Regions from separate parts of the Brevundimonas sp. S1H14 genome, predicted to be linked through region 2. Evidence: predicted binding sites of a transcription regulator. Region 2 holds the regulator's gene; the other holds the start of a gene.
What was found. Region 2 encodes LexA, which represses DNA repair genes until DNA is damaged. Its sites were predicted from a motif close to ATGTTCNCNANNTGTTCT; they were not measured.

Region 1: the regulator LexA is predicted to act here: its motif matches at 1,759-1,776, upstream of RSD66_RS03815 (ImuA family protein).

Annotation. Positions count from the first base shown of each region.
Region 1 covers NZ_CP136679.1:783,074-787,486, forward strand. The annotation lists gene RSD66_RS03810 (Y-family DNA polymerase) at 1-1,055, opposite strand, end outside; gene RSD66_RS03815 (ImuA family protein) at 970-1,728, opposite strand; gene RSD66_RS03820 (SOS response-associated peptidase family protein) at 1,928-2,506, shown strand; gene RSD66_RS03825 (DUF3363 domain-containing protein) at 2,520-3,767, opposite strand; gene RSD66_RS03830 (DUF2493 domain-containing protein) at 4,076-4,413, opposite strand, start outside.
Region 2 covers NZ_CP136679.1:2,071,985-2,076,397, forward strand. The annotation lists gene RSD66_RS10090 (prolyl oligopeptidase family serine peptidase) at 1-1,373, shown strand, start outside; gene lexA (transcriptional repressor LexA) at 1,528-2,232, shown strand; gene RSD66_RS10100 (ComEC/Rec2 family competence protein) at 2,415-4,028, opposite strand; gene RSD66_RS10105 (DUF4131 domain-containing protein) at 4,013-4,413, opposite strand, start outside.

The DNA.
Region 1 (4,413 bases), 1.3 Mb from region 2:
CCCAGCACGCTCTCGTCGGGGCGCCAGTGAAGCGGTTCGGCCTGGACCGCGGACAGGGTCATGCGCTCGATGCCGAACCCGGGATCGATCTTCTCGATCCGATCGCTCAGCAGACGCGTCAATCTCGAGGCGTCGCGGCTCGGCCGGGCCAGTCCAACCCTCTGCGTCTCGATCCGGTTGTCGACGCGGAAACACAGCCAGTCGAGACGTCGAGCGCCCAGCCCGGAGACCTCCAGCGCCGCGCATAGCTCCGAGGTGAGAGCCGCGATATGGCGGGCCAGGGTTTCCGGCGCGCCGATCGGTTCGCCGAACATCCGCGAAACTGTGGGAATCTCCGGGGCCTCGACCGGGATAAGCGGCTCTTCAATGCGCCCGTAGGCCTGGTCGATGCGGCGGCCGAGCTCATGACCGAACCGAAGCGCGAGAGGCGCGCGCGGGCGATGCGCGACATCGGCTATGCAGTCGAAACCCATGCGGTTCAGATGTGCGATCAGCTCCGACGGCAGGCGAAGGCCCGCCAGCGGCAGGCTCCCGATAGCCGCGTCGATGGCGTCCGGCGGGATGATACGGTGCGCGCGCCGAAAACGCACCACCGCATGGGCGGAGCCATAGGTCGGTCCGATCGCGGCGTCGGCTGCGACGCCTTCGGCTCCCAGCCGCTCGATCATGTCCGCCAGCATGGCCGCCTCTCCGCTCTTCAGGTGGGCGGCTCCGGTGGCGTCGATCGCCAGGCCGTCCGGCGGAACCGGCTGGCAGACGGGCGCGTATCGGCGCATCGCCCAGACGGCGAGACGACCGAGCGCGGCTTCGTCGCCCTTCGGATCGGCCTCCCGCAGGTCAAGGCCGGGGATCAGGGCCTGGGCCTGGGTGGCGGCCATGCCGACGCGGGCGCCCTGGGCCCTGGCCGCCGGGTTGGCGGCGAGCACGGCCCGTCGCCGCCCACACCGACCCGTCAGGACCAGGGGAAGGTCAGGCGGCGGCGCGGCTTCGCCAAGCCCTCGCATCAGACGATCGACGGACCAGTTGGGCAGGTAGAGCGAGACGACCCGTCTCATCACAGGCTTCCAGGGTGAAATCCGCGGCAGCGGCGCCGCGACAGCGAAGGAGTTCGACGAACCAGCGCGCGCGCCCCACGCCAGGCACGGGCAAGGGCGAGGAGGGGGCCGGGCTGATGCGCCAGCGGGTGGCGGAGGCGGTGTGCTGGCCGAAGTCGGCGGCGTCCGAAGCCCGTCGCCATCGCCGCACCGCCAGACCCAGGCCGCCCGAGCCTTCGGCGGCCAGCTGCAGCCGTCGGGACGCGACGAGACTGAGGCGGGCGGTCTCGGCCACGACCGCAGCCAAACCCGGATGGCGAAGCCCTTCCTCGAAACAGGCGAGGAGTGAAGTTTCGTCCCCGGCCTCGACATAAATCACCCGACCAGGCCCGAGACCGGCTTGGCTCATGGCCGGGGCGAACAGGTCGGGACGGGTCACGCACCAGAGAACCTGGCCGGGACGCCGCGCTGCAATCCCGGCCGCGAAGAGGGCTGCGGCGGCGCCGTCCACGGCCTCCTCGCCTCCGCCGGCGACCTCGTGAAGGGCGCCGAGCGACAGGCCGCCGCCGGGCAGGCGGCTGTCCAGGTCACGCACTCCGAACGGCAGCACGCCTGCAGCGCTTCGGCTCCCTTGCTCCAGGGCGCGTATTCGATCGCGCAAATTGTCGAGTCCAGCAGGCAGGCCGGCGTGCATGAGAAGCCCTCCTGTTCGCAAGGCTGATAGATGTTCCTGTAATGTTCTGGTTCTGGATCGAGCGAAGAGTCAACCTTCGCCGATCCTTTATCCCCGTCGCCGGGGCTCCGTGGACCACCTCCCGGAACGTCTGGAGACGGGGGGCGCTGGCATTTCTTCAGGAGTCGGCGATCAATGGAGATCAAAGAGGGAGGCCCGCATGTGCAACGAGTATCAGCTCATCCTGCCGTTCGACGAGGTGATCGACCCCTTCAACCGAACCGGCGACCGTCTCGTCTTCCCCGGCGGCATGCCCAATTTCGGATCCATGGCCTCGATCCGTGTCGGTGACCGGGCGCCCATCAAAACCCGGGGCCCTGACGGCTCGCAGTTGATCGTGTCGCCCTGGGCCTGGAAGTCGCCGCAGGGAAGACCCGTGTTCAACTTCCGATCCGACGGTCGATCCTTCGACGGCGTCACCCGCTGCCTGATCCCCGCCGACGGCTTCTTCGAGTTCACCGCCGCCGAGCCGGGTCAGAAGCGAAAGACCAAATGGCGCTTCACCATGGCCGACGCGCCGATCTTCTGGGTCGCCGGCCTGGTTCGAGACGGCGCCTTCGCCATGCTGACCACCGAGCCGGGACCGGACATCACTCCCTATCACGATCGCCAGATCGTGCTGTTGAGGTCGGAAGCAGCCCTCGACTGGCTGGATCTCCGCAAGCCCGAGGCCGAACTGCTGCGTGCCCTCCCAAAGGGCAGCCTGTCGGTCGAGAAGGTCTTCCCGGAAGCGGCATGAGTTCCGCAAATCGTCACCGACCCCGATCCTGACCCAGCTGCTTGCCGCTGAGAACCTGGGCGAAACCGCGCGCATCGAGCGAAAGAGTAACGGTCTTTCCCATAGTCGGCGCGGCTTGGCCGACGCCCAGCCGACCATAGTGTTCGGAGCCGTCTGCGGCGCGCACCACCACATAGGGGGAGCCGCCCAGTTCGTCGTGGAAGCCGGTCTTCACGACCTTGCCCGGGACCGGCGCCTTGCCCAGTTGTTCGGCCGACCGCGCGCCGTCGAGACGCCGTTGGTTGAGGGTGCGGATGACGTCCTTCGAAAGCTGCAGCCTCCGAAGTCGGGCTTCCATATCCGGGGCCAGTCGGAGGCGTCGACCGGTTCTTACGGCGAGGCCCAGTGTCTCCAAATGGCGCAGCCGTCCCCGGGTCAGGGCCGTCCAGGCGTCGGCGACCCCGATCCCGTCATCGACACAGCCGTCGGCGTCCGCGGCCGCCAGAAGACGGCGATCGAAGGCGGTGAACCGGTCGGCCTCGGTCTCACGCCACACGCGGCGTTCGGCGTCCTGACGACTGAGGTCTCCGAGGCGTTCCTGGGCCGCTTCCTGGGCTCGGGCGCGAAAGCCGTAGCCGATGTAGTCGCGCGGGATGACGAGATCCCGGCCGTCGCTTCGCCGACCCGGCACGAGCACATGGGCATGGGGTTGGTCGGTGTCGAAATGGCAGACGGCGATCCAGTTCAGACCAGGCTCTCCGAGATCGTCGGCGACCCTCGACATGACCTCCCTTGCGTAGCCCTGCAGGTCCGCAATCCGATCGGCGTGCTCCGGTGAAATGATGAAGCGGAAATGATGCCGGTCCTTCGCCCAGCCCTCCGTGGCGCCGGCCGCATCGACTCGTTCCCGCACCGGGCCGAAGAAGGCCGCGCGCTCGCCGTCCTCTCCGGCGCCCATGCGGCCGAGATAGGCGATGTGGGCGGCCAGCGCCGCGCCCCGTGCGAACCCCTTGCCCATGTGCCGGGACACCAGCGCCTTGACCGTGACGCGCTGCCGGACGTCGAGACGGAAGGGACGACCCGAGCGGTTCTGGGCCGCGCGCAGACAGCCGGCGCGGTCCCCATACGCAAACAGACGCGAGGCCGCGAGCCTCTGGAACATGGCGATCCGGACGCTGGTCTTGTCCGACTTCAACCCCTGCGGAAGACGCACGCTCAAGGTCGAGACGTCATCCTTCGAGGCTTGGGCGAGGCGTACTTCGATGGCGGTTCGGACCTGCATGATCGACGCTCCGGCCTGTCGTCGGCGCGGAATCAGGCGTCAACTCAGCGCAAGTCGACGTCGGTCTCCGCAATCCTCACAAGTGTCTGCCCGGTCTGTAAAAAACAGAAGGCCAAAACCCCTCTTTTATCTTGCCCTAAGCCCTCAATCTGACGATTTCCAACCAGCCTCTCCAACAGTGAACACAGCCGATCAAACCTCGGCAAGACGTGGCGATCCCGGCGTTCAGACCGCTTCAAGCCCGCCGGATGACAAGAAAAAGCCCGCCCGGCCGAAGCCGAGCGGGTCATTGATCCAGGGCGTGTGTCTCAGGCGGCCCGGGCTCTGATGGGCACGTGCCGCAGCCCGTTCTCCATCGCCTTCTGGCGGAGATTGAGCGCCGGTCCGAACGGCCGCTGATCCTCCCGCACCCCGGCCAGCGAATGGACTAGGGTCAGGCAGACCTCCGGCTCCAGCGCGATCAACTCGTCGTTCGCCCGGAAGGGAGCCGCCTTTCCGTTCCTGTCGAAATCCGCCCGCGCGAGGATCAGCTTCACCCCCTTCTGCTGGGCCCATTTGATCGCCAGCTTCTCGGAGCCTTTCGCTCCGGTCGTCGCCAGAGCCATGTCCGGCCATTCCCCCTTCGCCCAGTTCAGGGCGTCGAAGA
Region 2 (4,413 bases):
ATTCCCGCATCCTCTATCTCAGCGCCAACCGTCGACCCGACTGGCAGCGCGAAGCCGCCGACAGCGAAGTCTTCGCCCTGGACGTGCAGACCGGCGGCCTGACAGCCCTGACCAGCCGCGCCGGGCCGGACAACTCGCCCGTCGCCTCACCCGACGGACGCCGCATCGCCTATCTCGGCTATGACGACCAGCGGATGGGCTATCATAACACCCGCCTCTATGTGATGGACGCCGACGGCTCGAACAGCCGCGTGCTGACGCCGAACCTGGACCGCTCGGTCAAATCGCCCGTGTGGAGCCGCGACGGCCGCTCGGTCTATGTCGCCTATGACGATCAGGGGCGCACCAAGGTCGCCCGCGTCTCGCTGGACGGCGCCGTCACCACCCTGATCGAAGACCTGACGGGCGACGATTTCGGTCGTCCCTACACCGGCGGCGATTTCACCGTGGCCGACGACGGCGCCATCGCCTTTACGCGCGGCACGCCGATGCGTCCGGCCGATGTCCACCTCCTGAAGGGCGGCCGCAGCACTCAGCTGACCCGCCTGAACGCGGACTTCCTCAGCGCCCGCCGCCTGGGCGAGGTGCGCCGCATTCAGGTCGCCTCGTCTCACGACCAGCGCGCGGTCGAAAGCTGGCTGACCCTGCCGGCCGACTACGTCGAGGGCCAGAGCTATCCGCTGGTGCTGGAAATCCACGGCGGCCCGTTCGCCGCCTATGGCCCGCACTTCGCCACCGACAACCAGCTGTTCGCAGCTGCGGGCTACGCCGTTCTTTCGGTCAACCCGCGCGGCTCGACCTCCTATGGGGACGAGTTCGCCAACCTGATCCACCACAACTATCCGTCGAACGACTATGACGACCTGATCAGCAGCGTCGACGCCGTCATCGCTCAAGGCGTCGCCGATCCCCACCGCCTGTTCGTCACCGGCGGCTCGGGCGGCGGCGTGCTGACCAGTTGGATCGTCGGCAAGACCGACCGCTTCAAGGCCGCCGTGGTCCAGAAGCCCGTCATCGACTGGGCCAGCTTCGTGCTGACGGCCGACAACCCGGCCTTCTTCGCCCGCTACTGGTTCGGTGAATATCCGTGGGAGAACCCGGAGGCCTACTGGCGCCGGTCGCCGCTGTCGCTGGTCGGCAACGTCAAGACCCCGACCATGGTCGTCGTCGGCGACGAGGACTACCGCACCCCGGTCAGCGAGTCGGAGCAGTACTACACCGCCCTGCAACTGCGCGGCGTGCCCACGGCCCTGGTGAAGATCCCCGGCGTCGGCCACAGCCTGGCCGTCCGTCCGTCCCAGAACGCCGCGCGCATGAACGCCATGATCGAATGGTTCGAGCGCTATAAGGACGGCGCCCCGACCGCTCGCTAACGTCAGCACAGCACGGACCGAAACCCGCGCCCGCCGTCGAACGGCAGGCGCGGGTTTTTGCTTTGAGAGCCTTAAGCGTGGCGTTAGTTGACTTTTAACCAGAACACTTACAGAACATCACCAACGGTTCACGCCTTGTTCTGGATTCGCCGCCATGCTCACGAAGAAACAGCACGAACTCCTGATGTTCATTCATGAGCGCATTCGGGAAACGGGCGTGTCGCCCTCCTTCGACGAGATGAAGGAGGCGCTGGACCTGGCGTCCAAGTCGGGCATCCACCGCCTGATCACGGCGCTTGAGGAACGCGGCTTCATCCGCCGTCTGGCCCACCGCGCTCGCGCGCTGGAAGTCGTGAAGCTGCCGGAACAGGCGACGACCGCCGCCCCCTCAAAAGGCCGCGCCCCGTTTAAGCCCGACGTCATCCAGGGCGGCGGCCTGGGCCCGCGACCGGCCGTCGCCGAGGCCGCCAACGATGTCCGCGACCTGCCCCTGTTGGGCAAGATCGCCGCTGGCACCCCCATCGCCGCCATCCAGCACGAACGCGAGCGCCTGCCGGTCCCTGAGGCCATGCTGGGCGCGGGCGAGCATTATCTGCTCGAGATCGAAGGCGATTCCATGATCGAGGCCGGCATCCTCGACGGCGACACCGTCATTATCAAACGCGTCGAAAACGCCTCCTCCGGCGAGATCGTGGTCGCCTTGGTCGAGGGTGAGGAAGCCACGCTGAAACGCCTGCGCAAGAAGGGCCAATCCATCGCGCTGGAACCCGCCAACAGCGCCTATGAGACCCGCATCTTCGGCCCCGATCAGGTCGAGGTTCAGGGCAAGCTGGTCGGCCTGCTGCGCCGATATCACTGAGGACGGGGCAGAGGCCCCACGCGCGCCTTCTTTCCGCTCATCCCGGCCCGCTCATCCCGGCGGACGCCGGGACCCAGTGCTTTGGCCGCAAGCGGGGCCGTTTGATTGTCCGCCGGCCTCCCCTGGCCAGCGACAGCACATATGGCTCTTACTGGATCTCGGCGTCCGCCGGGATGAGCGGGTTAAGAGGGAGGCCCGTTCCACGGTCGCCGTCCCCGCACCTCAGCCGCCCACAAGGCGCGCCATCCGCCTGCCTCTTCCCGCCACAGCTCCACCGAACCGCCGCGCGCGTAGTCGGCGCCGTCCAACACCAACCGCCCTTCGCATGACGAAGGCAGGGTTGCGATCACGGCGCGCACGCTGACAACCTGCGCGCTACGGCACATCTGATCCAACTGCTCGGCCGTCGGCGCCGCCTTGCCCCACCACAGCGCCAGCGGCCCCGTTTCGCCGTCCCGCGCACAGAATGAACGCTTGCAGGTCCAGCCCTCGGGCGACCGCGCGACCGGCTCCAGCCCTCGTCTCCGGGACCACAGATCGATGGCGAACCTGCGAACCGCAGGCCGCACCACAACCGCCTCGCTTTCCAGCCGATAGGCCGCATTCGCTCCACCATCGCCGATCCAGATATCCGGCGGCGCCGCGCGCGGCCAGATCAGCACAGCGGCCGCAAAAGGCAGCCCCAGCAACCGCCACCATCCGCGCCACAGGCACATGAACAATATGCCCAGAAAGGCGACCGGCAGGGCCGCCGCAGGGGCGCTGGGAATCGCCTTCACTGCGCCGGGCAGATTGGCCGCCCAGTGTCCGATCGCCAGCATGGCGTCCACCGACTGACCCGCCACCCACAGGAAGGGCGCGCCCAGCCCCAGCGGCTCCAGCGCCGCGCCTAGCGCCAAGGCAGGCATCATGACGAAATCCGCCAGCGGCGCTGTCGCCATATTGGCGAGCAGCCCATAGACGGCCGTGCGATTGAAATGCTGCATGGCGAACGGCCCGGTCGCCATCCCCGCCACCAGGCTGGCGGCGCAGGCAGCCATCAGCCAGCTTGCAAACCTTTGAACGGCGGCGATCGGCCAGGGAACGGACAGTTCGCGGATGCGACGCGGCCAGACCTCGACCAGGGCGACCAGAGCCGCCGTCGCCGCGAACGACATCTGGAACCCCGGCGTCACGACGGCCTCGGGCCGTAGCAACAGGACGACAAAGGCCGCTGCCGACAGCGCCCGCATGGTCACGGCCTGCCGATCCGTCAGTATCGCCAGAAAGGCGATCGACGCCGTAATCGCGGCGCGTTCGGCCGGCGGCGGCGCGCCCGAGATGACCAGATAGGTCCCGACCGCGATCAACCCCGCAATCGCCGCCGCCTTCTTGCCCGACACACGCAACGCCAGCCACGGCCACGCCGCAACCAGAAGGCGGGCCGCAAAGAAGACAAAGCCGCCCACGACCGCCATATGCAGACCCGAGATCGACAGGATATGCGCCAGCCCGGAATCCCGCATGGCGTCCAGATCCGGATCCTGAATCCATGTCTCGTGACCGGTCGTCATGGCCGCCGCCACCCCGCCGGTCCGCTCGCCCAGACGCGCCACGATCCTTTCAGCCAGGGCATAGCGAGCCGCATTGACCTTCATCGTCGCCCTGACCCGCCACGGCGGCGGGGCGAGAGCCGCCGGACGCGTCGGGCCCAGGGCGAACAGGGTCCCGCCCATCCCCTTGAAATAGGCGTTGCGGCCGAAATCGTAGGCTCCGGGACTGGCGGGCGGCGGCGGCGGGTTCAGGATGCCGAACACCCGGATCGGCGCGCCGGGCGGCGGGGCGCCCCCTTCACCGTCACGCGCAGCCGCTCGGGCGTCTGCTCAGGCGCCAGACCCCGCACGCGCACAGGCGCCACCACCACGCGCGCCCCATTCTGGCCGGACGAGTCCACGTCTATGACCCAGCCCTCGACCTGGGTCGGCGCCATGTTCGCAGGCGCGATCGGGGCCGCCACAGCGTCTGTTCTCAGCTTGGCCACCGCCAGTCCGCCCGCGAAACAGGCCAGCATCAGCAGGATCAGGGTCGCCCAGCGCGGCGCGCCTCTGGCCCGACCGACGATCCAGGCTCCGAAGAACACGGCGGCCCCCAGCACCAGAGGCCAGGTCGTCGGCTCGTCCTTCAGTGTGAAATAGGCCCCGC